DNA from 4 places in the Streptomyces sp. NPDC033131 genome. Region 1 is predicted to be linked to each of the others. Evidence: riboswitches for the same ligand, from Rfam matches in the RefSeq annotation. Region 1 holds a riboswitch; each other region holds the start of a gene.
The links. A riboswitch is a leader RNA that binds a small molecule or an ion and turns the genes downstream of it on or off. The one in region 1 is predicted to bind cobalamin.
Positions count from the first base shown of each region.

Region 2: it holds a riboswitch for cobalamin, as region 1 does, so the genes downstream of both, ACZ5XS_RS02750 (ribonucleoside-diphosphate reductase subunit alpha) here and ACZ5XS_RS22355 (cobalamin biosynthesis protein) in region 1, are expected to answer to the same signal.
Region 3: it holds a riboswitch for cobalamin, as region 1 does, so the genes downstream of both, nicT (Nickel transporter NicT) here and ACZ5XS_RS22355 (cobalamin biosynthesis protein) in region 1, are expected to answer to the same signal.
Region 4: it holds a riboswitch for cobalamin, as region 1 does, so the genes downstream of both, ACZ5XS_RS09840 (ABC transporter substrate-binding protein) here and ACZ5XS_RS22355 (cobalamin biosynthesis protein) in region 1, are expected to answer to the same signal.

Region 1 covers NZ_JBVIPA010000017.1:51,298-58,730, forward strand. Annotated here, with positions in the region: gene ACZ5XS_RS22335 (class II aldolase/adducin family protein) at 1-397, opposite strand, end outside; gene ACZ5XS_RS22340 (lysozyme) at 594-1,343, shown strand; gene ACZ5XS_RS22345 (inorganic phosphate transporter) at 1,497-2,744, shown strand; gene ACZ5XS_RS22350 (hypothetical protein) at 2,788-3,009, shown strand; cobalamin riboswitch at 3,222-3,361, shown strand; gene ACZ5XS_RS22355 (cobalamin biosynthesis protein) at 3,463-4,404, shown strand; gene ACZ5XS_RS22360 (cobyric acid synthase) at 4,401-5,909, shown strand; gene cobN (cobaltochelatase subunit CobN) at 5,906-7,433, shown strand, end outside.
Region 2 covers NZ_JBVIPA010000001.1:615,003-622,435, forward strand. Annotated here, with positions in the region: gene ACZ5XS_RS02740 (hypothetical protein) at 1-22, shown strand, start outside; gene ACZ5XS_RS02745 (ribonucleotide-diphosphate reductase subunit beta) at 1-948, opposite strand, end outside; gene ACZ5XS_RS02750 (ribonucleoside-diphosphate reductase subunit alpha) at 948-3,308, opposite strand; cobalamin riboswitch at 3,434-3,562, opposite strand; gene mctP (monocarboxylate uptake permease MctP) at 3,739-5,349, opposite strand; gene ACZ5XS_RS02760 (DUF3311 domain-containing protein) at 5,346-5,600, opposite strand; gene ACZ5XS_RS02765 (GntR family transcriptional regulator) at 5,765-6,529, opposite strand; gene ACZ5XS_RS02770 (extracellular solute-binding protein) at 6,950-7,433, shown strand, end outside.
Region 3 covers NZ_JBVIPA010000027.1:42,767-50,199, forward strand. Annotated here, with positions in the region: gene ACZ5XS_RS29515 (glycoside hydrolase family 13 protein) at 1-753, opposite strand, end outside; gene ACZ5XS_RS29520 (LAETG motif-containing sortase-dependent surface protein) at 1,039-1,983, shown strand; gene ACZ5XS_RS29525 (ArsR/SmtB family transcription factor) at 2,143-2,526, opposite strand; cobalamin riboswitch at 2,607-2,808, shown strand; gene nicT (Nickel transporter NicT) at 2,837-3,958, shown strand; gene ACZ5XS_RS29535 (nucleoside hydrolase) at 3,969-4,931, opposite strand; gene thrS (threonine--tRNA ligase) at 4,977-6,215, opposite strand; gene ACZ5XS_RS29545 (hypothetical protein) at 6,547-7,323, shown strand; gene ACZ5XS_RS29550 (hypothetical protein) at 7,320-7,433, opposite strand, start outside.
Region 4 covers NZ_JBVIPA010000005.1:231,511-238,943, reverse strand. Annotated here, with positions in the region: gene ACZ5XS_RS09860 (cation diffusion facilitator family transporter) at 1-939, opposite strand, end outside; gene ACZ5XS_RS09855 (ArsR/SmtB family transcription factor) at 1,000-1,359, shown strand; gene ACZ5XS_RS09850 (4-hydroxybenzoate 3-monooxygenase) at 1,379-2,596, opposite strand; gene ACZ5XS_RS09845 (CoA-binding protein) at 2,678-3,085, opposite strand; cobalamin riboswitch at 3,161-3,353, shown strand; gene ACZ5XS_RS09840 (ABC transporter substrate-binding protein) at 3,418-4,434, shown strand; gene ACZ5XS_RS09835 (FecCD family ABC transporter permease) at 4,431-5,444, shown strand; gene ACZ5XS_RS09830 (ABC transporter ATP-binding protein) at 5,453-6,262, shown strand; gene ACZ5XS_RS09825 (hypothetical protein) at 6,318-7,052, shown strand; gene ACZ5XS_RS09820 (SixA phosphatase family protein) at 7,049-7,433, shown strand, end outside.

The DNA.
Region 1 (7,433 bases):
TCGAGACGGCCGTGGCGTGCACGGCGTGGGTGTGGACGACGGCGAGCGCGTCGGTGGTGCGGTAGACGGCGAGGTGCATGGGCAGTTCGCTGGTGGGGACGAGGGTGCCGAGGACCTGCCGGCCGTCGAGGTCGACGCCGGTGACGTCGTCCGGCGCGAGCCGGTCGTAGGGGACGCCCGACGGTGTGACCAGGACGGTGTCCTCGACGCGTACCGAGACGTTGCCGGAGGTGCCGACGACCAGTCCGTCGGACACCGTCCGCCGGGCCGTCGCGACGAGCGCCTCCCAGGCGTGCGCCTCCTCGGGACGCACACTCCTCCCCCGCGGCTCCGGCACTTCCGGTGCGCCTTCCCGGCCGCCCCGTACGCCCTCCGAGTCCCACCGCTCCTCAGCCATGCGGCGATCCTGCCAGGCACGGCGTCGGTCTGCCCCCGGGCGAGGGCACTTCAGGCCGGAACCGGCAGCTCCGAAAGGACACATGTGGTCACACACAGGCTTCTTTGGTCGCTTGGGCGGACATCACCGGAGATTCGATGATCTTCCAGTAATCTCTGGGAGCTTTGTCATGCACGTCGCCATTCCGGGGGGACACATGGCCCGTGATCGCAGTCCGGCCCGCCGCCACGTCCGCGCCTTGGCGGTGTCCGTGGCGGCCCTCACCATCGGGGGAACGGCCCTCGCCGAAACGCCCGGCTCGGCCGCGAGCCTGCCGAAGGGGCACGACGTCTCCTCGCACCAGAAGGACGTCGACTGGCAGAAGGCCAGGGCGAAGGGCGCCACGTTCGTCTACGTCAAGGCGACCGAGTCCACCACCTACCGCAACCCGTACTTCAGCCGGCAGTACAACGGAGCGCGCGACGCGGGCATCATCCGCGGGGCGTACCACTTCGCCCTGCCCCACACGTCGTCCGGCGCGGCGCAGGCGGCGCACTTCGTGGGCCACGGCGGCGGATGGAGGGCGGACGGCTGGACGCTGCCGCCCGCGCTCGACATCGAATACAACCCGTACGACGAGAAGCACAAGTGCTACGGCCTGACCAAGCCGAAGATGGTCAGCTGGATCACGTCGTTCAGCGACGAGGTCAAGCGGCTCATCGGTCGCCGTCCGGTGATCTACACGACCGCCCACTGGTGGAACACGTGCACCGGCGGCAGCCGCGCCTTCGCCTCGGATCACGCTCTGTGGATCGCCCGCTACGACGCGGCAGACCCCGGAGCGCTGCCTGCCGGCTGGTCGTTCTGGACCATCTGGCAGTACGACAACGGCGGCGGCCTGCCGGGTGACCAGAATCTCTTCAACGGCTCCCAGAGCCTGCTGCGGAAGTTCGCCAGAGGCGACTGACCCCGCGGCGGCGGGGCCGCGCGGATCAACTGGAGCCCGATGGAGCGGGAATCGCCGAATCCGGTCACCGTGCAGCCCTGCTCAGTTCATCTTCCGTTCACCCAGGTTACCTACGTTCATCTGGCCAATGACCTCGAACGATTGCCTGGGTAAATGGAAAACTTCTCGCTGATCCTCGCGATTGTGGTAGTAACCGCACTCGCGTTCGATTTCACGAACGGTTTCCACGACACCGCCAACGCGATGGCCACCACCATCTCGACCGGTGCGCTCAAGCCCAAGGTCGCGGTGGCGATGTCCGCCGTGCTCAACCTTGTAGGCGCTTTCCTCTCCGTGGAGGTCGCCAACACGATCTCCAAGGGTCTCGTCGACGAGACCGGCATCCGTCCCGAGGTCATCTTCGCCGCCCTGGTCGGCGCGATCCTCTGGAACCTGCTGACCTGGCTGGTCGGGCTCCCCTCCAGCTCCTCGCACGCCCTCATGGGCGGCCTCATCGGCGCCACCATCGCCTCGGCCGGTTTCGGCGGCGTGCACGGTGACGTCCTGGTCACCAAGGTTCTGATCCCGGCGATCGCCGCTCCGATCGTGGCGGGCCTGGCGGCGATGCTGGCCACGCGACTGTCCTACTCCCTCGGCAAGAAGGCCGACGGCAAGGCCGCCGCGAAGGGCTACCGCTCCGGCCAGATCGCCTCCGCCGGCCTGGTCTCCCTGGCCCACGGCACGAACGACGCCCAGAAGACGATGGGCATCATCACCCTCGCCCTGGTCGCCGGCGGCGCCGTCGCCCCCGACTCCGACCCGCCCATGTGGGTCATCCTCAGCGCGGGTATCGCCATCGCGCTCGGCACCTACCTCGGCGGCTGGCGCATCATCCGCACCATGGGCAAGGGCCTGACCGACCTCCAGCCGCAGCAGGGCTTCGCCGCCCAGACCAGCGCGGCCACGGTCATCCTGGCCTCCTCCCACCTCGGTTTCTCCCTCTCCACCACGCACTCCGTCTCCGGCTCGGTGATGGGCGCCGGCCTCGGCCGCAAGGGCGGCGTGGTCCGTTGGTCGACCGCGACCCGCATGTTCGTGGCGTGGGGCCTGACCCTGCCCGCCGCGGCCCTGGTGGGCGCGCTCGCGGAGTACGTGACCGGCTTCGGCGCCTGGGGCACGGCCCTCGTAGCCGTCTTCCTCATCACCTCCAGCGCCGCGATCTGGAAGCTCTCGCGCCGCGAGGTCGTCGACCACACGAACGTCAACGACACCGAGGAGCCGGCCGGCGTGGTCACCACGGCCATGGCCGCCGTGACGCCGCCTCCCGTCGGCGGCACGGTGACCGAGGACCTCACGGCCACCATCCCGGCCCCGGCCACCGCGGCCGACCCCGCGGCCCCGTCGGCCGCGACCACCGTCTGAGCCCCGCCACCCAGGCACCCACCGGCACGAAGGAAGAACCAGCATGAAGATCGACTGGGCGGCCCTCGGATCCGTCTTCGGCATCAGCCTCCTGATCACCGTGGCCCTCGTGGCCCTGTTCACCCTCGGCATCGTGGGCCTGTCCCGCCGCGAGCGGGCTGCCGCGCAGGGTGACACGGCCGCCGTGGCGCTCACGGGCGCGTACGCGTGCTTCGCGGCTTGTGCGGCGGCCGTGGGGTACGGGATCTACCTGATCGTGGCCTGAGGGCTCGCGCGCACTTTCCGGCCCGTCCTGCTCCGGTCGCCTCATCAGCGGTCCGGGCAGGGCGGGCTTTTGCGACCCACCCCGCCGGTTCGTCGGACGATGCCCGCCCGAGGGGAATTCCGGCCGATCGGGGTGCCGTGGGGCGCCCCGCCGCACCGCCCGATGTGGGCCTCAGCACACTCCGCTCCCGCAGGTCAACAGCGAGTTGACGGCCCTTCCAACCCCATGGTGGACTGCCCGAGCCATGTACGGCGGTAGGAGAGGAAGCCGGTGTGAGTCCGGCGCGGTCCCGCCACTGTCACCGGGGTAGGAACCCCCGGGAGCCAGGAACTCTCACCGCCGATCTCGTCGAACCAGGGCGTGGACACCCTGAGTGAGGACATATCGCCATGCGCGGCTGCCGTTCGAGGTTCAACCCCAGCGACCTGTCTGTGACAGCGGTCGGCTGAGTTCATGCGTGCCGATCGCGTTTTCGCGTACGGCGCCGCCGCCGGCCTTCTCGGTGACCTCCTGCTCGGCGATCCACGCCGTGGGCATCCGGTCGCCGGGTTCGGGCGGGCCGCGGGTGCCGTGGAACGGGTGTTGTGGCGGGACCACCGGGGGTGGGGCGCCCTGCACGCCGTCGTGTGTGCCGGGGGTGCTGTCGCCCTGGGAAGCCTTGCTGTTCGGGCCGTCCGTACGTCACCTGCCGCTTCCGTCGCGCTGACCGGTGCCGCCACCTGGGCCGCCGTCGGGGGGACTTCGCTCGCGCGGGAGGCCCGGGTCATCGGGCGGGCGCTGGAGGCCGGGGACGTCGACGGCGCGCGGGCCCGGCTGCCGCACCTGTGCGGACGGGACCCGCAGGCCCTCGACGCCGACGGGATCGCCCGGGCGGTCGTGGAGTCCGTTGCCGAGAACACGTCCGACGCGGTGGTCGGGGCGCTGGTGTGGGGAGCTGTGGGCGGGGTGTCCGGGCTGCTCGGTTTCCGGGCCGTGAACACCCTCGACGCCATGGTCGGGCACAAGTCGCCCCGGTACCGGCGCTACGGGTGGGCTTCCGCGCGGCTCGACGATCTCGCCGGGTGGCCGGGAGCGCGACTCACCGCGGTGCTGGCCGCGCTTGCGGGGCCGGATCCGCAAGGGGCCGTACGGGCCTGGCGGGCGGACGCCGCGAAGCATCCGAGTCCCAACGCCGGCCCCGTGGAAGCCTCGTTCGCCGGGGCGCTCGGGGTACGGCTCGGCGGAACCCTGTCCTATGCGGGGCGGGTGGAGCACCGGCCCGTACTCAACGGGGACGGGCGTGCCGTCACCACACCCGACATCGAGCGGGCCGTACGGCTGTCCCGGCGCGTCGGCCTGCTGGCTCTCGGCGTCAGTGTCGCCGGGCGGTTTCTCACCAGGGGGCGTATCCGATGAGCGGTGGTCTTCTCGTCGCCGGCACCACCTCCGACGCCGGCAAGAGTGTCGTCACCGCCGGGATCTGCCGGTGGCTGGTGCGGCAAGGGGTCAAGGTCGCGCCGTTCAAGGCGCAGAACATGTCCCTCAACTCGTTCGTGACGCGCGAAGGGGCCGAGATCGGGCGGGCCCAGGCCATGCAGGCGCAGGCCTGCCGGGTCGAGCCGACCACACTCATGAACCCCGTGCTGCTCAAGCCGGGCGGTGAGCAGAGCAGTCAGGTCGTGCTGCTCGGGAAGCCGGTCGGCGAGCTCAGCGCGCGGGGCTATCACGGGGGGCGGCAGCAGAAGCTTCTCGGGACCGTTCTCGACTGTCTCGCCGAGTTGCGGGGCACGTATGACGCGGTGATCTGTGAGGGGGCCGGCAGCCCCGCCGAGATCAATCTTCGGCGGACCGACATCGTCAACATGGGGATCGCCCGGAATGCCGGGCTGCCCGTGCTCGTCGTCGGTGACATCGACCGCGGGGGCGTCTTCGCCTCCTTCTTCGGGACCGTCGCGCTGCTCTCACCGGAGGACCAGGCGCTCGTCGCGGGGTTCCTCGTGAACAAGTTCCGCGGGGACGTGTCCCTGCTCGAACCCGGCCTCGACATGCTGCACTCGCTCACCGGGCGGCACACCTACGGTGTCCTGCCCTTCCGGCACGGGCTCGGCATCGACGAGGAGGACGGGCTGCGGGTCTCCCTGCGGGGGACGGTCAGGGAGTCGGTCGTGGCCCCGCCGGTCGGCGAGGACGTGCTGCGGGTCGCCGTCTGCGCGGTTCCGCTGATGTCCAACTTCACGGACGTCGACGCGCTGGCCGCCGAGCCGGGTGTCGTCGTGCGGTTCGTGGACCGGCCGGAGGAGTTGGCCGACGCCGACCTCGTGGTCCTTCCCGGGACCCGGGGGACCGTCCGGGCCCTGGAGTGGCTGCGGGAGCGGGGGCTGGCCGACGCTCTCGTCCGCAGGGCCGCCGAACAAAGGCCCATCCTCGGCATCTGCGGCGGCTTCCAGGTCCTCGGCGAGCACATCGAGGACGAGGTCGAGAGCCGGCAGGGGCATGTCGAAGGGCTCCGGCTCCTTCCCGTCCGGGTGCGGTTCGCCCGCGAGAAGACCCTCACCCGGCCCGTCGGCGAGGCCCTCGGCGAGCAGGTCGAGGGGTACGAGATCCATCACGGGGTCGCCGAGATCGGGGGCGGTGACCCGTTCCTCGACGGCTGTCGGGTCGGGGGCACCTGGGGCACCCACTGGCACGGCTCGCTGGAGTCGGACGGCTTCCGGCGGGCCTTCCTGCGCGAGGTGGCGGCTGCCGCGGGCCGCCGTTTCGTGCCGGCGGCCGACACCTCGTTCGCCGCGCTGCGCGAGGAGCAGCTCGACCGGCTCGGCGACCTGATCGAACAGCACGCGGACACGGACGCGCTGTGGCGGCTCATCGAGTCCGGCGCGCCGCAAGGACTGCCTTTCATTCCACCGGGAGCGCCCGCATGAGCACAGTGTTGTTGTTGTCGACCGCCGACACGGATCTGCTGGCGGCCCGGGCCGCCTCCGATGCCTCGTACCGGATCGGCAATCCGACCCGGGTCGATGTCGCGGAGGAACTGCCGGGGCTCCTCGAGGGCTCGGACATCGCCGTCGTACGGCTGCTCGGCGGCAAGCGTGCCTGGGAGGACGGGCTCGCCGCTCTCAAGGCCTCGGGCATTCCGACCGTCCTGCTCGGCGGTGAGACCGTGCCCGACGCGGAGCTCATGGCCGAGTCGTCCGTGCCTGCGGGTGTGGTGGCCGAGGCGCTGCGGTACCTCGTCGAGGGCGGGCCCGCCAACCTCACCGAGCTCGCGCGGTTCCTGTCGGACACCGTGCTGCTGACGGGTGAGGGGTTCGTCGAGCCGCAGAAGATGCCGGAGTACGGCGTCCATGGGGAGCGCGCGTTCGTCGAGGGCCGCCCCAGCATCGGCGTGCTCTTCTACCGCGCCCACCACCTCAGCGGCAACACCGCCTTCGTGGACACGCTGTGCGACGCGATCGAGGCGAAGGGCGCCAACGCCCTGCCCGTCTACTGCGGTTCGCTGCGCGGCGCCGACTCCGGGCTGTACGAGATCCTCGGGAAGGCCGACGCCCTCGTCGCCACCGTCCTCGCCGCCGGCGGCGCGCACGCCTCGCAGGCCTCGGCCGGAGGCGACGAGGAGGCCTGGGACATCGGGGCGCTCGCCGACCTCGACATCCCCGTGCTGCAGGGCCTGTGCCTGACCTCCTCGAAGAGCGCCTGGGAGGAGTCCGACGCCGCCCTCTCCCCCATGGACGCGGCGATGCAGGTCGCGATCCCGGAGTTCGACGGGCGGCTGATCACGGTCCCCTTCTCCTTCAAGGAGCAGGGCCCGGACGACGTTCCCGTGTACGTCGCCGACCCCGAGCGGGCCGCGCGGGTCGCCGGGATCGCCGTACGGCACGCGGTGCTGAAGCACAAGCCGAACCAGGACAAGAAGCTCGCGCTCGTCTTCACCGCCTATCCGACCAAGCACTCCCGGGTCGGGAACGCCGTGGGACTGGACACGCCCGCTTCGGCGATCCGCGTCCTGGACTCGCTCCGGGACGCCGGGTACGTCGTCGAAGGGCATCCCGACAACGGCGACGAGTTGATCCACCGGCTCATCAACGCCGGTGGCCACGACGTCGAATGGCTCACCGAGGAGCAGCTCGCCGCCGCGCCCGCGCGGGTGCCGCTGGCCGACTACCGGGCGTGGTTCGACACGCTCGACCCCAAGCTGCGGGACGGCATGCTGGAGGCGTGGGGCGAGCCGCCGGGCAGTCTGTACGTCGACGGGGACGACATCGTGCTCGCCTCCCTCCAGTTCGGGAACGTCGTCGTGATGATCCAGCCGCCGCGCGGCTTCGGCGAGAACCCGATCGCGATCTACCACGACCCGGACATGCCGCCCTCGCACCACTACATGGCGGCCTACCGGTGGCTGGAGAACAGCTTCGGCGCCGACGCCGTCGTGCACATGGGCAAGCACG
Region 2 (7,433 bases), on a different contig from region 1:
GAAGAAGTTGGTCAGCTCCTGAACACCCTGGAGCTCCATGAAGGAGAACGGGTTCTCCGAGCCGTAGACCGGGGCGAAGCCGAGGCGGGTGAGGCGCTGGTCGGCGACGCACTCCAGATACTGGCGCATGGACTCGGTGTTCATGCCCGGGAGGCCGTCACCGCACAGATCCCGCCCGAACTGGAGCTCCGCCTCGACGGCCTCCTTGAGCATGTCGACGACCTGCTGCCGCAGCAGGTCGTCGAACAGTTCCGGCTCCTCCTTGCGGACGGTGTCGACCACCTCGAAGGCGAAGCTCATGTGCATCGTCTCGTCCCGGAAGACCCAGTTGGTCCCGGTGGCCAGACCGTGCAGCAGACCACGGCTGCGGAACCAGTAGACGTACGCGAAGGCGCCGTAGAAGAACAGGCCCTCGATGCACGCGGCGAAGCAGATGAGGTTGAGGAGGAAGCGGCGGCGGTCGGCCTTGGTCTCCAGCCGGTCCAGCTTCTCGACCTCGTTGATCCACTTGAAGCAGAACTCGGCCTTCTCGCGGATGGAGGGGATGTTCTCCACGGCGTCGAAGGCGGCAGCCCGGTCCTGTGGGTCGGGCAGGTAGGTGTCCAGGAGGGTCAGGTAGAACTGGACGTGGACCGCTTCCTCGAAGAGCTGCCTGCTGAGGTACAGCCGCGCCTCGGGGGAGTTGATGTGCTTGTACAGGGTCAGCACGAGGTTGTTCGCGACGATCGAGTCGCCCGTCGCGAAGAACGCGACCAGCCGGCCGATCATGTGCTGCTCGCCCGGCGTGAGCTTCGCGAGGTCGGCGACGTCCGAGTGGAGGTCGACCTCCTCGACGGTCCAGGTGTTCTTGATGGCGTCCCGGTAGCGCTCGTAGAAGTCCGGGTAGCGCATGGGGCGCAGGGTCAGCTCGAAGCCCGGGTCGAGCAGGTTCTTGGCTTCGCTGGTCATCACTGGCAGGCCTCGCAGGACTCGGGGTTTTCCAGGGAGCAGGCGACGGCCTCTTCGGGGGCCGGCTGCTGGACGGGGGCGGCGGCGGACCGGGCCGCGCGGGCGATGCGGGTCGCCGGGCGCGAGCGCAGGTAGTACGTCGTCTTCAGGCCCGACTTCCAGGCGTACGCGTACATCGAGGAGAGCTTGCCGATGGTCGGCGTCTCCAGGAACAGGTTCAGGGACTGGGACTGGTCCAGGAACGGGGTCCGGGCCGCCGCCATGTCGATGAGGCCGCGCTGCGGGATCTCCCACGCCGTGCGGTACAGCGCCCGTACGTCCGCGGGGATCCAGGTGAAGTCCTGTACCGAGCCGTTGGCGTCGCGCAGCGCCTCACGGGTGCGGGCGTCCCAGACGCCGAGCCGCTTCAGCTCGTCCACCAGGTACGAGTTGACCTGGAGGAACTCGCCCGACAGGGTCTCGCGCTTGAACAGGTTGGACACCTGCGGCTCGATGCACTCGTAGACACCCGCGATCGACGCGATGGTGGCGGTCGGCGCGATCGCGAGGAGCAGGGCGTTGCGCATGCCGGTCACGGCGACGCGGGCCCGCAGGGCCGCCCAGCGCTCCGGCCAGGTCAGTTCGACGTCGTAGTGGTCGGGATGCAGAACCCCCTTGGCCGTACGGGTCTTGTCCCAGGCCGGCAGCGGGCCGTTGCGCTCGGCCAGGTCGGCGGAGGCCTCGTACGCGGCGAGCATGATGCGCTCGGCGATGCGGGTGGAGAGCTGACGGGCCTGTGGCGAGTCGAAGTGCAGCCGCAGCTGGAAGAAGACGTCCTGGAGGCCCATCACGCCGAGGCCCACCGGGCGCCACCGGGCGTTGGAGCGGCCCGCCTGCTCGGTCGGGTAGAAGTTGATGTCGACCACGCGGTCGAGGAAGGTGACGGCGGTGCGGACGGTCTCGTCGAGGCGGTCCCAGTCGATGTCCCCGGCCGTCCGGTCGACGAACGCGCCGAGGTTCACCGAGCCCAGGTTGCAGACCGCCGTCTCCCCGTCGTCCGTGACCTCCAGGATCTCCGTGCAGAGGTTGGAGGAGTGCACGACATGACCCGGCTCGGCCGTCTGGTTGGCCGTGCGGTTGGCGGCGTCCTTGAAGGTCATCCAGCCGTTGCCGGTCTGCGCGAGGGTGCGCATCATGCGGCCGTAGAGGTCGCGGGCCGGGATGGTCTTGCGGGCGAGGCCCTTTTCTTCGGCCTCGCGGTAGGCGGCGTCGAACTCCTCGCCCCACAGGTCGACCAGTTCCGGCGCGTCGGCGGGGGAGAACAGCGACCACTGCGCGTCCGCGTTCACACGGCGCATGAACTCGTCCGGGACCCAGTGCGCGAGGTTCAGGTTGTGCGTACGGCGGGCGTCCTCACCGGTGTTGTCGCGCAGCTCCAGGAACTCCTCGATGTCGGAGTGCCAGGTCTCCAGGTAGACCGCGGCGGCGCCCTTGCGCCGGCCGCCCTGGTTCACGGCGGCGACCGAGGCGTCGAGGGTCTTCAGGAACGGGACGATGCCGTTGGAGTGGCCGTTCGTGCCGCGGATCAGGGAGCCCCGGGAGCGGATGCGGGAGTAGGCGATGCCGATGCCGCCCGCGTGCTTGGAGAGCCGCGCGACCTGGTGGTAGCGGTCGTAGATGGAGTCCAGCTCGTCCTTCGGGGAGTCGAGGAGGTAGCAGGACGACATCTGCGGGTGCCGGGTGCCGGAGTTGAAGAGGGTGGGGGAGGAGGGGAGGTAGTCGAGACGGCTCATGAGCCGGTAGAGCGCGGCGACTTCGTCGAGAGCCCTGACCGTGTCGTCCTCGGCGAGCCCGGACGCCACCCGGAGCATGAAGTGCTGCGGCGTCTCGATCACCCGGCGGGTGATCGGGTGCCGGAGCAGATAGCGGCTGTGCAGCGTGCGCAGGCCGAAGTAGCCGAACCGGTCGTCGGCGTGCACGTCGACCAGGGCGTCGAGGCGGTCGGCGTGGACCCGTGCGAACTCGGCCGTACGGTCCGCGATGAGGCCCTCGCGGTGGCCCACCGCGACCGACTCCCTGAAGGACGTGACGCCCTGGGAGGCGGCTTCCGCGCGGATGTTGACGGTCAGCAGGCGGGCGGCGAGCCGCGAGTAGGCGGGGTCCTCCGAGATGAGGCCGGCGGCCGCCTCGGTGGCCAGCTCGCGCAGTTCCGTCCCATCCGCCCGCGCGGACCGGCCGCGGAGCGCGGCGGCGGCGACCCGGCCGGGGTCGGCGTCGGGGAGGTCGGCGGTCAGCTCGGTCAGGGTCCGCAGCAACACGGTCCCGGGACCGTCGTCGGCCACCGGGGTCACTGAAGCCGGATCTGCTGGCGCGATGGTCACGTGGGGCTCTCCCTCGCTCGGCACGGGGGCCCTGCGGAGGGCAGGCGGCAGCACACGAGCGCACGCGGCGTCGCGTCCAGCCGGCCCATTCCACGAGGCCCGGACGTCATGGCACCCGGACCTGATGGCCGGGCGCGCTGTCGACAGGTCCTCGGACTGACTCTCGTGCCCGTATTTACGCGCATGAGTACACCGTTGCGGGACAGTTCCGGATTCGCACCGGATTCCCCTGCGACGACAGCGAGCATGAGCATACATCTTGTGCCGGGCGGCGACAGCACCCCCATATGTTGTGTCGCGCCGGTTTCGGAGTGTCAACTGGTCGGTGTGGAGAGTGATCTCCTCGACGTCCCCTCGCGGCCGTCGGAGGCAGGCGGGGAAACGACGACGGGCCGCCGGATCACTCCGGCGGCCCGTGCTGACGTACGACTCAGTGCGTGGTGCCCGCGGTCGCCGGCGGCAGCTCCACCTGGACGCCCGGGTCGCCGGCGTCCGCCGTGTAGTCCGCCGGGGACGTCTCGTCGATGCCCTCGGGGGCCTTGAGCGCCTTCAGGACGAAGGTGAGGACCACCGTGACGGCGACGTTGAGGAGGAACGCGGTCAGGCCGATGTAGCCGATCTCCCCGATGCCGGGGATCTCCTTGGACGAGCCGCCGAAGTGCTTCTGCGTCGGCGAGGCCACGCCGTACGCGGCGACCGTGCCGTAGATCATGCCGACCGCCCAGCCGGCGAGCAGGGCCCAGCGGTGGAACCAGCGCGTGAACAGGCCGCCGACCAGGGCGGGGAAGGTCTGCAGGATCCAGATGCCGCCGAGCAGCTGGAAGTTGATGGCGACCGTCTTGTCCATGGTGAGGACGAAGGCCAGCGCGCCGACCTTCACCAGCAGGGACACCAGCTTGGAGACCTTGGTCTCCTGCGCCGGCGTGGCGTCCGGCTTGATGAAGTCCTTGTAGATGTTGCGGGTGAAAAGGTTCGCGGCCGCGATCGACATGATCGCCGCCGGCACCAGCGCGCCGATGCCGATCGCCGCGAAGGCCACGCCCGCGAACCAGTCCGGGAACATGTTCTCGAACAGCTGAGGGATGGCCAGCTGCGGGTTGGCGACGTCGACACCGCTCGCGATGGCCATGAAGCCGAGCAGGGCGAGCAACCCCAGCATCAGCGAATACAGCGGCAGGATCGTGGTGTTGCGGCGGATCACCTCACGGCTCTTGGAGGACAGCGTCGCCGTGATCGAGTGCGGGTACATGAACAGCGCCAGTGCGGAGCCGAGCGCGAGGGTCGCGTACGTCCACTGGCCGGCCTCGGGCGGGACCAGTCCGCCCGCCTTGGCGGCGGTGTACTTCTCGTTCGCCGAGGCGAAGATGTCGTCGAACCCGCCCAGCTTGATCGGGATGTAGATGATCGCCACCGCGATGACGATGTAGATCAGCGTGTCCTTCACGAACGCGATCAGCGCGGGCGCGCGCAGCCCCGAGGAGTAGGTGTACGCCGCGAGTACACCGAAGGCGATCAGCAGCGGCAGGTCCTTGACGAACCAGTTGGTGTCCTCGCCACCGCCGACGCCCATCACGTCGAGAACGGCCTGGATGCCGACCAGTTGGAGCGCGATGTACGGCATCGTCGCCAGGATGCCGGTCACGGCCACGGCGAGGGACAGGCCCTTCGAGCCGAAGCGGCCGCGCACGAAGTCCGAGGTCGTCACGTACCCGTGCTTGTGCGAGACCGACCACAGGCGCGGCAGGAACGTGAAGATCAGCGGGTAGACCAGGATCGTGTACGGCACCGCGAAGAAGCCGGCCGCGCCCGCCGCGTAGATCGCCGCCGGTACGGCGACGAAGGTGTACGCCGTGTACAGGTCGCCGCCGAGGAGGAACCAGGTGACCCAGGTGCCGAACGACCGGCCGCCCAGGCCCCACTCGTCGAGGCTGTGCTCGTTCTCGGCCTTGCGCCAGCGTGCGGCCAGGAAGCCCAGGACGGTGACGGCCAGGAAGAAGAAGATGAAGACGGCGAGTGCGACGCCGTTCACGCCCTCGTTCACTTGTCGGCACCTTCCTGACGGCCGCTCTGGTCACGGCGCCACAGCTTGTACGCGATCATCGTGAGCGCCGTGGAGATCAGCACCCATGCCATCTGGTACCAGTAGAAGAACGGGATGCCGATGAAGGCGGGGTCGGTCTTCGCGTACGAACCCACCCACAGCATGGCCACGAAGGGGGCGAAGAGGCAGAGCGCGATGACCACGCGGACCGGTGTCACCACCGGTGGTCTCATTTCAGGCGCATTGGACATACCGCGGCTCCGTCCCCTCGTTGATCACCGGTGCGATGCGCAGGCAATCTAGGCGACGGTGTCAGGAGAGCGGAAGCCCTCGTCCGTATATCGGTATGTGGTGGTTCTGTGCTCCCTCGGCGCTGTTTCCGCCCTCGGCAGCAGGGGAATGCCTGCCGGAATCCCTAGTCCTGGGGCCTCTTGAGGCGGGCGACGAACTTGTAGCGGTCGCCGCGGTAGACGGACCGCACCCACTCCACCGGCTCGCCCTGCCGGTCCAGCGAGTGGCGGGACAGCATCAGCATCGGCAGGCCGACGTCGGTGCCGAGCAGGCCGGCCTCGCGCGGGGTGGCCAGCGAGGTCTCGATGGTCTCCTCGGCCTCGGCGAGATGGACGTCGTACACCTCGGCGAGCGCGGTGTAGAGGGACGTGTACTTGACCAGGGACCTGCGCAGGGCCGGGAAGCGCTTCGCGCTGAGGTGGGTCGTCTCGATGGCCATCGGCTCCCCGTTGGCCATGCGCAGGCGCTCGATGCGCAGCACCCGGCCGCCGGCCGTGATGTCGAGCAGGCCGGCGAGGCGGTCGTCGGCGGTGATGTAGCCGATGTCGAGCAGCTGGGAGGTGGGTTCGAGGCCCTGGGCGCGCATGTCCTCGGTGTACGAGGTCAGTTGGAGCGCCTGCGAGACCTTCGGTTTGGCGACGAAGGTGCCCTTGCCCTGAATGCGTTCCAGGCGTCCCTCGACGACCAGCTCCTGAAGAGCCTGGCGCACGGTGGTGCGCGAGGTGTCGAACTCGGCGGCCAGCGTGCGCTCGGGCGGCACGGGGGTGCCGGGCGACTGCGTCTCCGTCATGTCGAGCAGATGCTTCTTCAGGCGGTAGTACTTGGGCACGCGCGCGGTACGGACGATCGCCCCACCCTCGTTCTCCGCACTGCTGACGTCGGTGCTCATGCTCTGCCTTCCCGGCTCCGGGTGCCGAAGCGGCCGACATCCCGTCGGCCACGGCTCACATCGTGGCACGGCAGCGTACCGGGATCTCCCGCGCGCTGCGTGATCTCCTCTGTATACCCCTGAGATCGCTGCTGGTCTAGTCCACCAGGCCTCCTTCCCTCGCGGGTGGTCGCCGGAACTGGTCCGTCCGATCTGTCGCTTGTCTGGCGCTTGCGGAATGAAAGGTCCCTGCATATCTCGGTACCGCAACGGACGCCCGGAGCCTGCTGGAACACCCTTGACAGCCCTATTGGTCTGGGCCAAGCTCCCCCTACTGGTCTACACCATTGGTCCAGGTCCCGGCCCCATGGGCGGTAGGTGCGTTCGACGCCGTTCACCGCAGGGAGCAGGGGGGTTTATGGCATCCCTGAGGAGGGTGGCGTGAAGCGCAAGCTGACAGCCGCGATCGGTATCGCGGGCATGATGGTCTCCATCGCGGCGTGCGGGGGCGACAGCGGCAGCGGGGACTCGGACAAGAGCGGCGCGGACGCCAAGGAGCTGACCGTCTGGCTCACCGTCGACGCGCAGAACAACTGGCCGGAGCTGGTGAAGGCGGCCGACGCCGCGGTCATCAAGGCGCACCCCGGCATCAAGATCAACCACGAGTACTACGGCTGGCCGGACAAGAACGCGAAGCTCGACGCGGTCCTCGCCACCGACAAGGCCCCCGACGTGGTCGAGATGGGCAACACCGAGATGCTGGGCTACATGGTCAAGGGAGCCTTCGCGCCCCTGGACCCGGCGAAGTTCGACAACTCCGCCGCCTGGCTGGACGGCCTCAAGGCCTCGGTGACGTACGAGGACAAGACCTACGGCGTCCCCTACTACGCCGGCGGCCGGGTCGCCAACTGGCGCAAGGACCTGT
Region 3 (7,433 bases), on a different contig from region 1:
GGGCGGGAAGCGGGGCAGCGCCTCCTCGCTGCTGAGCTCGGGGGCGCCGAGGTCGCGCAGCGGTTCCTCCAGGTCCTTGGCGAGGGCGTGGGCGACGTCGACGCGGAAGCCGTCGACCCCGCGGTCCGACCAGAAGCGCAGGGTGGTGCGGAAGTCGGCGCGGACCTCCTCGTTGTCCCAGTTCAGGTCGGGCTGTTCGGGGGCGAACAGGTGCAGGTACCACTGGCCGTCCGGCACCCGTTTCCAGGCGCTGCCGCCGAAGACGGACTGCCAGTCGGTGGGCGGGAGTTCGCCGTGGCCGCCACGGCCGTCGCGGAAGACGTAGCGGTCGCGGGCGGACGAGCCGGGAGCCGCGGCGAGGGCTTCCCGGAACCAGGCGTGCCGGTGGGAGGTGTGGTTGGGGACGAGGTCGACGATCACCTTGAGGCCGAGGCGGTGGGCCTCGGCGGCCAGCGCGTCGAAGTCGTCGAGGGTGCCCAGGCGGGGGTCGACGTCCCGGTGGTCGGCGACGTCGTAGCCGCCGTCGGCGAGTTCGGAGGGGTAGAAGGGGCTGAGCCACAGGGCGTCGACGCCCAGTGCGGCGAGGTGGTTCAGACGCCGGGTGATCCCGCGCAGGTCACCGAGCCCGTCGCCGTCGGCGTCGGCGAAGCTGCGGGGGTAGACCTGGTAGACGACGGCCTGCCGCCACCAGTCGGGGTTCCTGGAGGACAGGTCGGGAAGGTGGAGTCGGTGCTCGGGGTTCGCGTCGGTCACGCGGCGTTCTCCCTCGTGGCGGTCGTGACGGTGGCAACGGTACTCAGGTATCTGTCCACATTGTCGGGAAAGCGAACTCGAACGCCGTCCGGAGCGGTTCATTCCCTGTGTGTCGGAATTGTGAGGGAGTCCTGAACTCCCTCTGCATATCCGCAGGTTGACAGCGTTCCGCTGGGAGATCCACGATGTGCGAACACTGTGGCGCATGTGACCAATGAGCCCAGTGTTTCTCAGAGCTGCTGCAAAGCACTTCACCACCCCTCACACACATCCGATGGGATCCGCATGTCGACAGTCAGACGTGTCACCGCGCGCCGCCTGCTGGGGACGGGCGCCGCGGCACTCGTCCTTTGTTCCGCCTCCGTCGCCGCCGCTTCCGGCGCCTGGGCCACCGGCACGCCCGGTGGCGACGGCTGGAATTCCGGCGGCACCTACAAGCCCGGCACCGGCGCGGGCACGGAGACCGGGACCGACCGCTGCCAGTTCTCGCTGGACGGCACGAGCTTCTACGACTCGGTCAAGGTCGACGACCAGAACCTCAAGCCGACCGACGACGGCAAGGTCCACATCAAGGTCCGCACGGCCGGCGACGCCAGCACGTGCACGGCCTCCCTGGCCTCCTACCTCGCCCACGGCGCCACCTTCGGCACCTCCGGCGAGCAGGTCTTCGTCGACTTCGACACGGTGACCGTCAAGCCGGGCCAGACCGACACCCTCGACATCGCGGTGCCGGACGCGGGCTGCTTCGCGCAGATAGACCTCTACCGCGGCGCGGTCAAGTTCGACGGCGTCCTCGACTCCGATGACGGCTTCGTCCACGGCGACCTGCCCAAGGGTCCGGACCGCCCGGTCATCAAGGACAAGCTGATCGCTGCCTGGAACGGCGGCACGAAGGACTGCACGACGGCTCCGTCCGAGCCGCCGGCCACCCCGACGCCGACCCCGTCGACCCCGGAGGCCACCGAGCCCTCGACGCCGGCGGAGGAGACGACTCCCCCGGCGACGGAGCCCCCCGCCGAGTCCCCCTCGCCGTCCACCGAGGCCCCGAGCCCGTCTGCCTCCGAGTCCACCACCGCTCCCGCCGCCACCCCGAACGGCGGCGGCGACAACCTCGCGGAGACCGGTGGCAGCAGCGCGACCGGGCCGATCGCCATCGGTGCGGCGGTGCTGCTCGCGGGCGGTGCGGGCATCGTGCTGGCGACGCGGCGTCGCAAGGCCGCCCGCTCGTAATCAGGCGCAGTCGGTGTGGTCGGCGCCGGTCGGGCTGTTTCAGCCCGGCCGGCGTCCGGCTTCGGGCTGAGGACACGGGATTCGCCCCCGCCGCCCCTTCCCGTCCCGTCCCTGGGGGCTGCGCCCCCAGACCCCGCTTCGGCCCGAAGGGCCTCGTCCTCAAAATCCCCCAGAGGGGGGACCCCCAGACGGGCTGGTCGCACACTGCTTCAGCAGCGAGGCGATGTCGGCGTCCACCACCCGGTAGCGCACGATCCTTCCCTCCTTCTCGCCCTCCACGACACCCGCCGCCCGCAGCAGCCTGAGTGCCTGCGACACGGCGGGGTCGTTCATGCCGGTGGCGATCGCCAGGTCGGATACGGCCAGCGGGCCGGTCCGGTGCAGGGCGAGCAGCAGCGCGAGCCGCTTGGGATCGGCGAGCAGGGAGAAGCGGTCGGCCCAGGTGCGTACATGACCCGCATCGCCGATCGCGGCGATCGCGTCGCACACCCGATGCCCGTCGATGGTTCGGCGATCCGCTCGGTCGGCCGGAACGAGATGCATGCCGCCATCCTCGCAGGCACCCCCATGTGATCTTCCATACCTGCGCAGGTACGCAGCTATGCAGGAGACCGCCTGCAACCCTACGGTGGGCGGGCCGTGGTGCTCGGGAAGCCGGTGACGACCCCTCAGGGGGTCCATGCCGGAGCGGCCCTCGCCACTGTGATCGGGGAGTTTCCGTCCCGTCCGGCGCCAGCCGGGCCACTGGTCGAGCACGACCGGGAAGGCAGGAACGGACACGTACGACCCGTAAGCCAGGAGACCGGCCACGGCATCTCACGAGTTGATCCACGAGGTGCTGGAGCGTGACCGGATGACCCTGCCCAAGCCTGCCCAGAAGTCTGCGCCCGTCCCCGCCCCGACGTCCTTCAAGTGGCGCCGCGAGGACACCCTCAAGACCGCCGGCCTCATGTCGGCCGTCGCCGCACTGCACGTCGTCGCCTTCGGAATCCTGTTCCTCCTCGTCGTCCCCGGGCACTACGAGGTCGGCGACAAGGCCTTCGGTATCGGCCTCGGCATCACCGCCTACACCCTCGGCATGCGGCACGCCTTCGACGCCGACCACATCGCCGCGATCGACAACACCACCCGCAAGCTGATGGCCGACGGCAAGCGCCCGGTGTCGGTGGGCTTCTGGTTCGCGCTCGGCCACTCCAGCGTGGTGGTGCTCCTCGCCCTGCTGATCGCGGGCGGCACCCAGCTCGCCGGAAAGGTCATGAACGAGGACTCCGGCACCCACCAGGTGCTCGGCGTCCTCGGTACGACGATCTCCGGCACGTTCCTCTACCTCATCGCCGCCCTCAACCTGGCCGCCCTGCTCGGCATCCTGAAGGTGTTCAAGGCGATGCGGGCGGGCGCCTACGACGAGAAGGAGCTCGAACAGCACCTGGACTCGCGGGGATTCATGAACCGCATCCTGGGCCGCCTCACCAAGTCCATCACCCGGCCCGGTCAGATGTACCCGCTCGGCTTCCTCTTCGGCCTCGGCTTCGACACCGCGACCGAGGTCACCCTGATGGTGATGGCCGGGTCGGGCGCGGCGGCCGGCCTGCCCTGGTACGCGATCCTCTCCCTGCCCCTCCTGTTCGCCGCCGGCATGAGCCTGTTCGACACCCTCGACGGGACGTTCATGAACTTCGCCTACCAGTGGGCGTTCTCCAACCCGGTCCGCAAGGTCTTCTACAACCTCACGATCACCGGCCTGTCCATCGCCGTCGCCTTCTTCATCGGCACCATCGAACTCGTCGGCGTCCTGCACGAGAAGCTCGACCTGAGCGACACGGTCACCACCTGGATCGCCGACATCAACCTCGACAGCGTCGGCTACGTCATCGTCGGCCTGTTCGTGGTGGTGTGGGCGGCGGCCATCGGCTACTGGCGGCTCGCGAAGGTGGAACAGCGGTGGGCGGTACGGCCGGCGGCGGAAACCCGCTAGACCCTGGCCCCTAGACGCCCTCCACCGTCGTCAGCCACAGCTTCACGTACCGCTCCACGTCCACGCTCAACGCCACGTCCACCAGCCGCTGTTCACGGGTGCCCTCGTGGATCTCGGACTCGCCGGGGCGGGGGCGCCGGTCGACGATCGTCTGGCCCCGGGTGGCGCCCGGGGCCAGGCTCACCTCGACCGGGAGGCGTTCGGTGGTGATGCCGCCCGGGTCGACGACCGCGCAGACCGCGCCCGCGTCGCCGAGGCCGCCGGTGGGGGTGGGGTCGCCGGAGGTGGCCGGGTCGCGGTGGGCGAGGAGTTCGCCGGCCAGCCGGAGGCGGGGTTCCGAGCTCGCGCGCAGCCGCTGGACGTCCCCGGCCGGGACGAGGACCTGCTTGAAGACGTCCAGGCCGTACATCGTGATCGGCACCCCGGCGGTGAGCAGGATCGCGGCCGCCTCCGGGTCGTGCCACACGTTGAACTCCGCGACCGCCGTGGCGTTCCCGGTCGTCACCGCGCCGCCCATGAACACGATCCGCTCGATGTTGCGCACGACCTCCGGGTGGGTGCGCAGCAGCAGCGCGATGTTCGTCAGGGGCGCCATGGGGATGAGGGTGACCGGCGTCGGCGAGGCGAGGATCTCCCGCCGCAGCAGCGTCACCGCGTCCACGTCGACCGGCCGGCGGGTCGGCGCGGGCAGCCCCAGGTCGCCCATCCCGTCCTCGCCGTGCACGTGCCGCGCCGTCCGCACCGGCTCGATCAGCGGGCGCTCGGCACCCCGCGCGACCGGGATGTCACCGGCCCCGGCCTGCTCCAGCACGGTCAGGGTGTTGCGGACGACCCCGTCCACGTCGGTGTTCCCGGCCACGCAGGTCACCGCCCGCACGTCGAGCGCGGGGTGGCGTACGGCGAACAGCAGGGCCAGGGCGTCGTCGACGCCCGTGTCGCAGTCGATGATCACCGGGATGGGCTGACCGGTCACGGCTGGGTTCCTCTCTCCGGGCTACGACGGGTTACGACAGCGACCTTACGCAGCCGCCCACAGTCCGGTCCCGCGATCACCGACCCGGGCGGCGATCCGGTCCAGCAGCTCACCGACCGGCATCGCCCCCGGACGGTTCCCGTCCCGCAGCCGCGGCGCCGCCAGGTCACCGTCGGCCTCCCGCTCCCCGATCACCGCCTGGTACGGCACGAGCCGCGCCGCCCGGATCCGGGCGCCGAGGGTGCCGTCGCCGGGGCCGTGGACTTCCGCCCGGAGCCCCCGCGCCAGAGCCTGCCGGACGACCTCGTGGGCCCGCTCCTCCTGTGCGTCCGAGACCGGCAGCACCACCAGCTGCACGGGCGCGAGCCACGCCGGGAACGCGCCGCCGTGCTGCTCGAGGAGATGCGCGACCGCCCGTTCCACGCTGCCGATGATGCTGCGGTGCACCATGACCGGCCGGTGTTTCGCGCCGTCGGCGCCGATGTAGTGCAGGTCGAAGCGTTCGGGCTGGTGGAAGTCGATCTGGACGGTGGAGAGGGTGCTCTCGCGGCCGGCGGGGTCGGTGATCTGGACGTCGATCTTGGGGCCGTAGAAGGCGGCTTCGCCCTCGACGGCCTCGTAGGGGATCCCCGAGGCGTCGAGCACCTCCCGCAGCAGCGCGGTGGCCCGTCGCCACAGAGCCGGGTCGGCGACGTACTTGCCGCCCTCGCCGGGCAGGGAAAGCCGGTATCGGGCGGGGCGGATGCCGAGATCGGCGTACGCGCGGCCGATCAGTTCCAGGGCGTCCCGGGCCTCGTCCACGGCCTGGTCCAGGGTGCAGAAGATGTGCGCGTCGTTGAGCTGGATGGCCCGGACCCGGGTCAGGCCGCCGAGCACCCCGGACGGCTCGGAGCGGTACATGCCGCCCAACTCCGCCATCCGCAAAGGCAGTTCACGGTAGCTGTGGGAGCGGGAGCGGTAGATCAGCGCGTGGTGGGGGCACAGGCTGGGCCGCAGCACGACCTCCTCCGCGCCCAGCTCCATCGGCGGGAACATGTCCTCGCTGTAGTGCGACCAGTGCCCCGAGATCTCGTACAGCTCGCGTTTGCCGAGGACCGGCGAGTACACGTGCCGGTAGCCGGCGGCGCGTTCGGCCTCCCGGACGTACTCCTCCAGGGTGTGCCGGACGACGGCCCCGTCGGGGAGCCAGTACGGCAGGCCCGCGCCCATCAGCGGGTCGGTGTCGAACAGGCCGAGTTCCCGGCCGAGCCGGCGGTGGTCGTGCGGTCCGCAGATGGTGGTCATGGCGGTCGTCTCCTCACGGTGACCGGCGGCGAGCCCCCGCACGAAAAAGCCCCGGGGCACTCGCCCCGGGGCTTTCGACTGGGTCAGCTGTCAGCGCGCCGGGACACTCTCCGGCGTCGTCGTGAGAGACACGAGTACTACGTGGGCGCGCTGCATGGGGGGACGGTAACAAGGGGGTGGGGAGCCGGGCGATCGGTTTTCGGGGCCCGCGCCGGCCCCGGCGCCGGGCCCGCTCACCCGTACGGCCCGGCTCGCTGGTGGGAGGGCGGAGCTGATGGTGCCGTAGGAGGGCGTACTCGATCTTGGACGGCCTCAAGGAGGCACCCCCCCGATGACCCCGCCCCCGGCCCGCGCGCTCGCCGCCTGCGCCGTCAGTCTGAGTGCCCTGGCCGGTACGGCCGGCTGCTCCGCCCTCAGTACGCCGCCCACCGCCCAGAAGCCGGACTACGGGCGCTCGACCAGCGCACCCGTGACGTCCGCCGCCCCGTCGCCCGCCGGCCTCACCCAGGCGCAGGCGCAGGCCGCCCTCGTCACGGAGGTCGATCTCGGCGAGTCCTGGGCTCCTACGCAGGGGTCCGCGACCTGGCACGACGGGCTGCTGAAGGCGACGGCGGAGTGGCCCGAATGCCGGCGCCTGCTCGACGTTCTCTACACCGAGGAGCTGTTCGGCGCGGACACCCGCCCCCGCGCGGTGATCGGCCTCGACGACGTGTGGAACGGTTCCCAGCTGCGCTATCAGGTCGTCACCCAGAGGCCGGCAGACGTGGACCGGAGTCTGGCCTGGCTGAAGACCCTGCCGCAGAAGTGCGCGCGGTTCACGTCGACGACCGCCCAGGGCAACGTGACCGAGGTCCAGGTCACCGACGCGGGGCTGCCGGAGGTGGGGGACGCCCGTCAAGGTCTGCGGGTCACCGTGTCCGGCGCCACGCTGAACGGCGAACCGGTCCTGCTCACCCTGGACGTCGCCGTCGTCCGCGTCGGCGCCGACGCGATCGGCCTCACCCACGGCGGTCTCGGCGACGTGTCGGCCGACGTCACCGGGGCGGCCGTGGACCTGGGCGCGCGGCGTCTGGCGGAGGTCCACAAGCACGGCCGGGCGGAGATCTAGACCAGCCGGTCGACCGCCTCCTTGGACTCCCTCAGACCGTCCCCGGTGATCTCCCGGTACCGCTTCACCGCCTGCACGGTCCTGCCCTCGCGGGCGAGCGAGGCGACCTC
Region 4 (7,433 bases), on a different contig from region 1:
CTGGCGTACCGTGGCCTCGCCGTCCACCACGACCGCCACCTCGGCGCGCAGCCGGTGCCCGATCCAGCGCAGCCGCAGCTCGCCCACCTCCCGGACCCCGTCTACCTCCCGCAGGGCCTGCTCGGCGCGGTCCACCAGCGCCGGGTCGACGGCGTCCATCACCCGCCGGAACACCTCGCGCGCCGCGTCCCGCAGCACCAGGGTGATGGCGGCCGTGATCGCCAGTCCGACGATGGGGTCGGCCAGTTGCCACCCCAGGGCCGAGCCGCCCGCGCCCAACAGCACGGCCAGGGACGTGAATCCGTCCGTACGGGCGTGCAGACCGTCCGCGACCAGCGCGGCCGAGCCGATGTCACGGCCGACCCGGATCCGGTATCGGGCCACCCACTCGTTGCCCGCGAAACCGGCCAGCGCGGCCACCGCGACCGCCGGCACGTGCTCGACGGGCCGCGGATCGAGCAGCCGGTCCATCGCCACCCAGCCCGCGAAGGCCGCCGACGCGGCGATCGTCAGCACGATCACGATGCCCGCGAGGTCCTCGGCGCGGCCGTAGCCGTAGGTGAAGCGGCGGGTCGCCGCGCGCCGGCCGAGCACGAACGCGATCCCGAGCGGCACGGCGGTCAGCGCGTCCGCGGTGTTGTGCACCGTGTCGCCGAGCAGCGCGACCGACCCGGAGACGGCCACCACGAACGCCTGCGCCAGGGCCGTCGCGCCCAGCACCGCCAGCGAGATCCACAGGGCCCGCATGCCGCGGGCCGAGGACTCCAGGGCGGAGTCGAGCTTGTCGGCACTCTCGTGGGAGTGAGGGGTGAGGAGGTGGGTGAGGCGGCGGCGCAGGCCGGAGGGCGGGTGGTGGTGAGGGGCGTCGTGGTGATGGCCGTGGCCGTGGTCGTGGTGGTGTCGGTCGTGCCCGTGGTCGTGGTGGTGTCGGTCGTTCACGTGGGTCCCCTTCCGGCGTGCGGAGTGGACGCGCGACGCCCACGACGCCATTATGTGCGTATGAGCGCACGCATGCACCTGTCACCTGCGAACGATGCGCACCCGCGCACCCCGGGCGAGGAGCAGTTCGCGCTCGCCGCCGAGCTGCTCGCCCTGCTCGGCGACCGGACCCGCCTCACCCTGCTGCACGCGCTGGTCGCGGGAGAGGCCGACGTCACGACGCTCACCAAGGCGTGCGGGGCGGCCCGGCCGGCCGTCAGCCAGCACCTGGCCAGGCTGCGGCTGGCCGGCCTGGTGAACACGCGCAAGGAAGGCCGCCGGGTGGTCTACAGCCTGCCCGACGGCCATCTGCGCCGACTGGTGGACGAGGCGCTGAACGTGGCGGACCACCGGCTCACCGACCGGCCGCCGCACGACTGACGCACCCGGCCCGGCCGGATCAGTACGCGGTGGCCGTGCCCAGATACTGCTCGGCGAAGGCCGCCCCGGCGGCGGGCGAGGTGAACAGACGGCGGAGCCGGGCGAAGGTGGTGCCCGCGCGGTAGGGGTCGCCCGACGAGGTGCCGTGGTAGACCTCGGAGAGCCACTGCGAGAACTCCTGGTAGTCCCACACCCGCCGCAGGCACGCCTCCGAATAGCCGTCCAGGCCGGACTCGTCGCCGTGGGTGAGGTACCCGGCGAGGGCGTCGCCGAGGAGGAAGGCGTCGTGCAGAGCGAGGTTCATGCCCTTCGCCGCGATGGGGGCGGTCAGGTGGGCGGCGTCCCCGGCCAGGAAGAGCCGGCCGAACACCATGGGTTCGACCACGTGACTGTGCATGTCCAGGACGCGCTTCTCGATCAGCCGCCCCTCGGTGAGCGGACCGAGGCCCGTGGCCGCGAGCCGCTCCTGGAGCTCGGACCAGACGCGTTCGTGCGACCAGTTCTCCGGGTCGTCGCCGGGCGGGCACTCCAGGTAGTACCGGGTCACCTCGGGGCTGCGGGCCATGTGCCCGGCGAAGCCGTTCGGATGGATGCCGAACACGACACAGTCGTTGGACGGAGGCGCCTCGGCGAGCAGCGCCAGCCAGCCGATGCCGTAGTCGTGCCGGGAGATGTGCGCCTGCTCGGGCAGGGCGCCACCGCTCACCCCGCGCCCCCCGTCGCACCCCGCGACGAAGTCGCACGCGACGACCTCCCGCTCGCCCGACTCCGCCGGGACGTAGGACACCGAGGGATGGTCGGTGTCCAGGTCGTGCAGCCGGACGCCCCGCACACCGAACCGCACCTGCCCGCCGCGCACGTCCGCGTACTCGCGCACCAGGTCCGTCACCAGCAGCGGCTGCGGATAGACGAAGTGGTGAGTCCCCGTCAGCTCGACGTACGAGAAGCGGAAGCGCTCACCGCCGAAGCGGAACTCGCACTCGGTGTGGAGCTGCGCGCGCTGCAGCAGGGTGTCCACGAGACCGCGCTGCTGGAGCCCGCGCACGGCCCACTCCTCGATGACGCCCGCCCGCGGCCGCTGCTCGATGAACTCGCGCGTCTCCGTCTCCAGGACCAGGCAGTCGACGCCGGCGGCCCGCAGGATGTTGCCGACGGTGAGCCCGGCGGGCCCGGCGCCCACGACGACGACCGGAAAGCGTTGCGGAGCACCGGAGTCGGGGGAAGGGGTGGAGGTCACCCGAACATTATGTCGGTGCGTCCCGGAGCGATTCGCGGATCGTGGACGGACGCCGCGGGCAGGTGGCGGCGAGAGCGTCCGTCAGCCCAGGCGGGGGATCTCGATCGCCGGGCAGCGGTCCATCACCATCTCCAGGCCCGCGGCCCGGGTGCGGTCGTACGCGGCCTCGTCGATGACCCCGAGCTGGAACCAGACCGCCTGCGCACCCCTCGCCACCGCCTCGTCGGCGACCGCCCCGGCGAGGTCGCTGTTCACGAACACGTCCACGACGTCCACGTCGAAGGGGATGTCCGCGAGCGAGGCGTACCCGCGCTCCCCGTGGACGGTCTCCGCCTTGGGATGCACCGGGACGACCCGCTTGCCGTAGCGCTGGAGCACCTCGGCCACGCCGTACGCGGCGCGCTGCCGGTTCGACGACAGGCCGACCACGGCCCAGGTGTCGCCGAGCCCGGTGAGGATCTTGCGGACCGTTGCCTCGTCGCCGTACACCGTGGGTCTCCCTGGGGCTCGTGAACGCTCTGACCTCTGGCACAACAGCGCGCCGCGACCGGTGATTCCCCTCCGTGATAGCTTGCCGGGGCCAGTCGAACCCATGACACGTGGGTCAGGGAATCCGGTGCGAATCCGGAGCTGACGCGCAGCGGTGAGGGTGACGGGCGGGGCCTCGGCCACTGGACGACGCGTATGTCGTCTGGGAAGGCGCCCCGACCGGACGATCCCGAGTCCGAAGACCTGCTGGCGGCCCTCGCGGTGACATACGGCGGGGGAGCACCGTACGACCGGGCTCCGCGTTCGAGCCCTCGACGATCGAGGACCACTCCGTGCAGACAGCACGCCTTGCCCTTCCCTCCGCCCTGCTCACGGCCGGATCCCTGCTCCTGACCGGCTGCGGCGACGCCGCCACCACCGATGCGAAGGCCGCCGTCAGCCTCGACAACTGCGGCCGTACGGTGCGGGTCGAGGCCCCGCCCGAGCGGGCCGTCTCCCTCAACCAGGGCACCACCGAGATCATGCTCTCCCTCGGGCTGGCCGACCGGATGGCGGGCACGGCGACCTGGACCGACCCCGTGATGAAGGGCCTGGAGAAGGCGAACGCCACCGTGGAGCGGATCGCCGACAACAACCCCTCCTTCGAGCGCGTCCTGGACGCCGAGCCGGACTTCGTCGCCGCCTCCTTCGTCTCCACGCTGGGGAAGGGGGGAGTGGCCTCGCGCGAGCAGTTCGAGAAGCTGGGCGTGCCCACCTACGTCTCCCCGTCCGACTGCGCCGGCAAGGACAACTCCGGCGACGGGGACGGCGCACGCTCCGAGCCCCTGACCGCCGAGGCCGTCTACGGCGAAATACGGGACCTCGCCGCCGTCTTCGGGGTGAGGGAACGGGGCGAGAAACTCGTCGGGCAACTCGAGGCGCGGATGACCAGGGCGACCGCCGGCATCGACGCCTCCGACGTGACCCTCCTGTACTGGTTCGCCAACTCCGAGTCGCCCTACATGGCGGGCTGCTGCGGCGCTCCCGGCGTCATCACCCGCTCCCTGGGTGCCAGGAACGTCTTCGACGACACGCACGACGAATGGCCGCAGATCAACTGGGAGACGGTCGCCGACCGCGACCCCGACGTCCTCGTCATCGGCGACCTGACCCGCAAGTCGCAGACCGCCGAGTCGGCCCGGAAGAAGATCGCCTTCCTGGAGTCCAACCCGGTCACCAGGAACATGACCGCCGTCCGGCACCGGCGGTACGTCCAGCTCAGCGGGCAGGCCATGAACCCGACCATCCGCACGATCGAGGGCGTGGAGAAGGTCGCGGCGGGCCTGCGCGACTTCGGGCTCGTGAAGTGACCGCCCGGGCGGTCCTGCTCGGTGCGGCCGGGACGGTCCTGCTGTGCTGCTCCCTCGCCCTCGCCATCACCATCGGCCCGGCCGACATCGAGGTCGCCGACGTGTGGTCCGTCGTCGCGGCCCATCTGGGCCTCGGAACCTCGGAGTTGACACCGATCCGGGACGGCATCGTGTGGCAGCTCAGACTGCCGCGCACGCTCCTCGCGGCCGTGTGCGGCGCCGGACTCGCCGTGTGCGGGGCGGTGATGCAGTCGCTGCTGCGCAACCCGCTCGCCGACCCCTTCGTCCTCGGAGTGTCCTCGGGCGCGTCGACCGGGGCCGTGCTGGTGGTCGTGCTGGGCGTCGGCGGGGGCGCGGTGTCCGTCCCGGCGGGCGCGTTCCTGGGCGCCCTGGTGTCCTTCGCGCTCGTGCTGTTCCTCAGCCACACGCTCGGCGGCAGCACCGACCTGGTGGTCCTCGCCGGCGTCGCCGCCATGCAGCTCTTCTCCGCTCTGACCTCGTTCATCGTGATGACCGCGGCCGACGCCGAGACCACCAGGGGCGTCCTCTTCTGGCTCCTCGGCTCGCTCGGCGGGGCGGGCTGGACCGACGTGTGGGTGTGCTTCGCCGTCCTGGCCGTGGCCCTGGTGGTCTGCCTGTCGTACGCCCGCACCCTCGACGCCTTCGCCTTCGGGCAGGACGCGGCGGCCGCCCTCGGGGTGTCGGTGGCCCGCACCCGTCTGGTGCTGCTGTGCGTCACGGCCCTGCTCACGGCCGCGCTGGTCAGCTCGGCCGGCGCCATCGGCTTCGTCGGCCTGGTGCTGCCGCACGCCGCCCGCGCCCTGGTCGGCCCGGGCCACGCCCGGCTGCTGCCGGTCACCGCGCTGGCCGGGGCGGTCTTCCTGGTGTGGGTCGACACGCTGGCCCGCACGGTTCTCGACCCGCAGGAGGTGCCCGTGGGTGTGGTGACGTCCCTGATCGGAGTACCGGCCTTCGTGGCGGTGCTGTACCGGACGCGGAGGGTGCGGTGAAGGAGACCGTGCGCACGGCATCCGACGTGCCCGGCGCCACGGCCACGGGCGGCCTGCGCGCCGACCGCGTGAGCCGTCGAGCCGACGGTCGCCTCATCCTCGACGGCGTCACCCTCGCGCCCGACCAGGGCTCCACCGTCGGCCTCCTCGGCCCCAACGGCTCCGGCAAGTCCACACTGCTGCGCGTGCTGGCCGGCCTGCTCGGTCCGAGCGCCGGTGTCGTCACGCTCGACGGCACGCCCCTGGCCGGCCTGCCCCGCCGCGAGGTCGCCCGGCGCCTCGCCGTGGTCGAGCAACAGGCCGACACCCAGGTCGAGTTGACGGTCCTGGACGTCGTACGACTCGGCCGGGTCCCGCACCGCCGCGCCTGGACGCCCGCCGCCGCCCACGACGAGCGGGCCGTTCGGTCGGCCCTGGACCGTGCCGGGCTCGGCGACCGCGCCGACCAGCCCTGGCACACCCTGTCGGGCGGTGAGCGCCAGCGGGTCCAGATCGCCCGCGCGCTCGCCCAGGAGCCCCGCGAACTCCTCCTCGACGAACCCACCAACCACCTCGACATCCACCACCAGCTCGACCTGCTGTCCCTGGTCACCGCCCTCCCGGTCACCACCGTCGTCGCCCTGCACGACCTCAACCTCGCCGCGATGTACTGCGACCGGGTGGTCGTCCTGCACACCGGCCGGGTCGTGGCGGGCGGTACCCCGGGCGACGTCCTGACCGAGCGGCTCATCGCCGAGGTGTACGGAGTGCGGGCCGCCGTGACCCGGGAGGGGCCCGAGGAGCGGCCGCATGTGCGGTTTCTGGGCACGCTGACCTGAACGGGTGTTCGGTCAGGCGGTGGCGCGGTGCTGTCCGCCCGCCTACGCTCACTTCGTGCTGCGCATCATCGACGACCGAACCGGCGAGCCCGTCGACCCCGCCCCCGCCCGCCGGGGTCTGACCCGCGTCCACGCCCATGTGGCGGGCGGCGACACCACCGCGCTGCGGGTGCTGCTCGTCGCCGACGTCCTGTTCCGGGCCCTCGAAATCGGTGGCACGCCCGTCTGGGCGCTGCTGACGGGGGAGCCGCAGCAGGCGGAACTGCGGGCGGCCGCGGCGGCCCTCGGCATCCGGCCGTTCGAGGACAGCCGGGAGGCGGGGGTCTCGTCGGGGCCGGGGCAGGCCCAGGTCATCCACGTGGTGGCCGAGAACGGGCCCGCCCCCGACGGCGTCCGCGTCACCGTCGGCCCCGTGGACCAGGCATCCCCCGCGATCCCGATCCCGGAGGGCGCCGACCCCGCCGACGTACGCCTCGCGCTGCTCTCCCGGCACCGGAGCGAGCCCGTGCGGCTCGACGCGGACGCGCTGGGTGAGGCCCGCGAGACCCTCGTACGGTGGCGGCGCGCGGTCGCCGACTGGGCGCGCAAGCCGTCGCGGGCGATTCCCGAGGAGGTGCGCGAAGAGCTCCGTACCGCCTGGGAGGACGACCTGGACGTGTGCGCGGTGCTCCGCGTCCTCGGGTCGGTGGAGACCTCGGACCTGCCGGAAGGCGCCCGCTTCGAGACGTACGCCTACGCCGACCGTCTCCTGGGTCTCGAACTCACCCGCGACGTGGGATCGGCGGCGTGATCGCCCGGGCGGGAGCGGGCCCGCTGCGTCACCTGCTCGTCCTGCGGCACGCCAAGTCCGCCTGGCCCCAGGGCGTCCCCGACCACGAACGCCCCCTCGCCCCGCGCGGCCGCCGGGACGCGCCGGCCGCGGGCCGGGCCCTCGCCGAGGCGGACCTGTTGCCGGACCTCGCCGTGTGCTCCACCGCCGTGCGCGCCCGGCAGACCTGGGAGCTGGCCTCCGCGCAGTGGGGCACACCGCCGCCGGTGCGGTTCGAGAGGCGGGTGTACGCGGCGGACGTCTCCGATCTGCTGGCCGTCGTGCACGAGGCGCCCGCACAGGTCGACACGCTGCTGCTGACGGGGCACAACCCCGGCCTGGAGGAACTGGTCCTCGACCTCG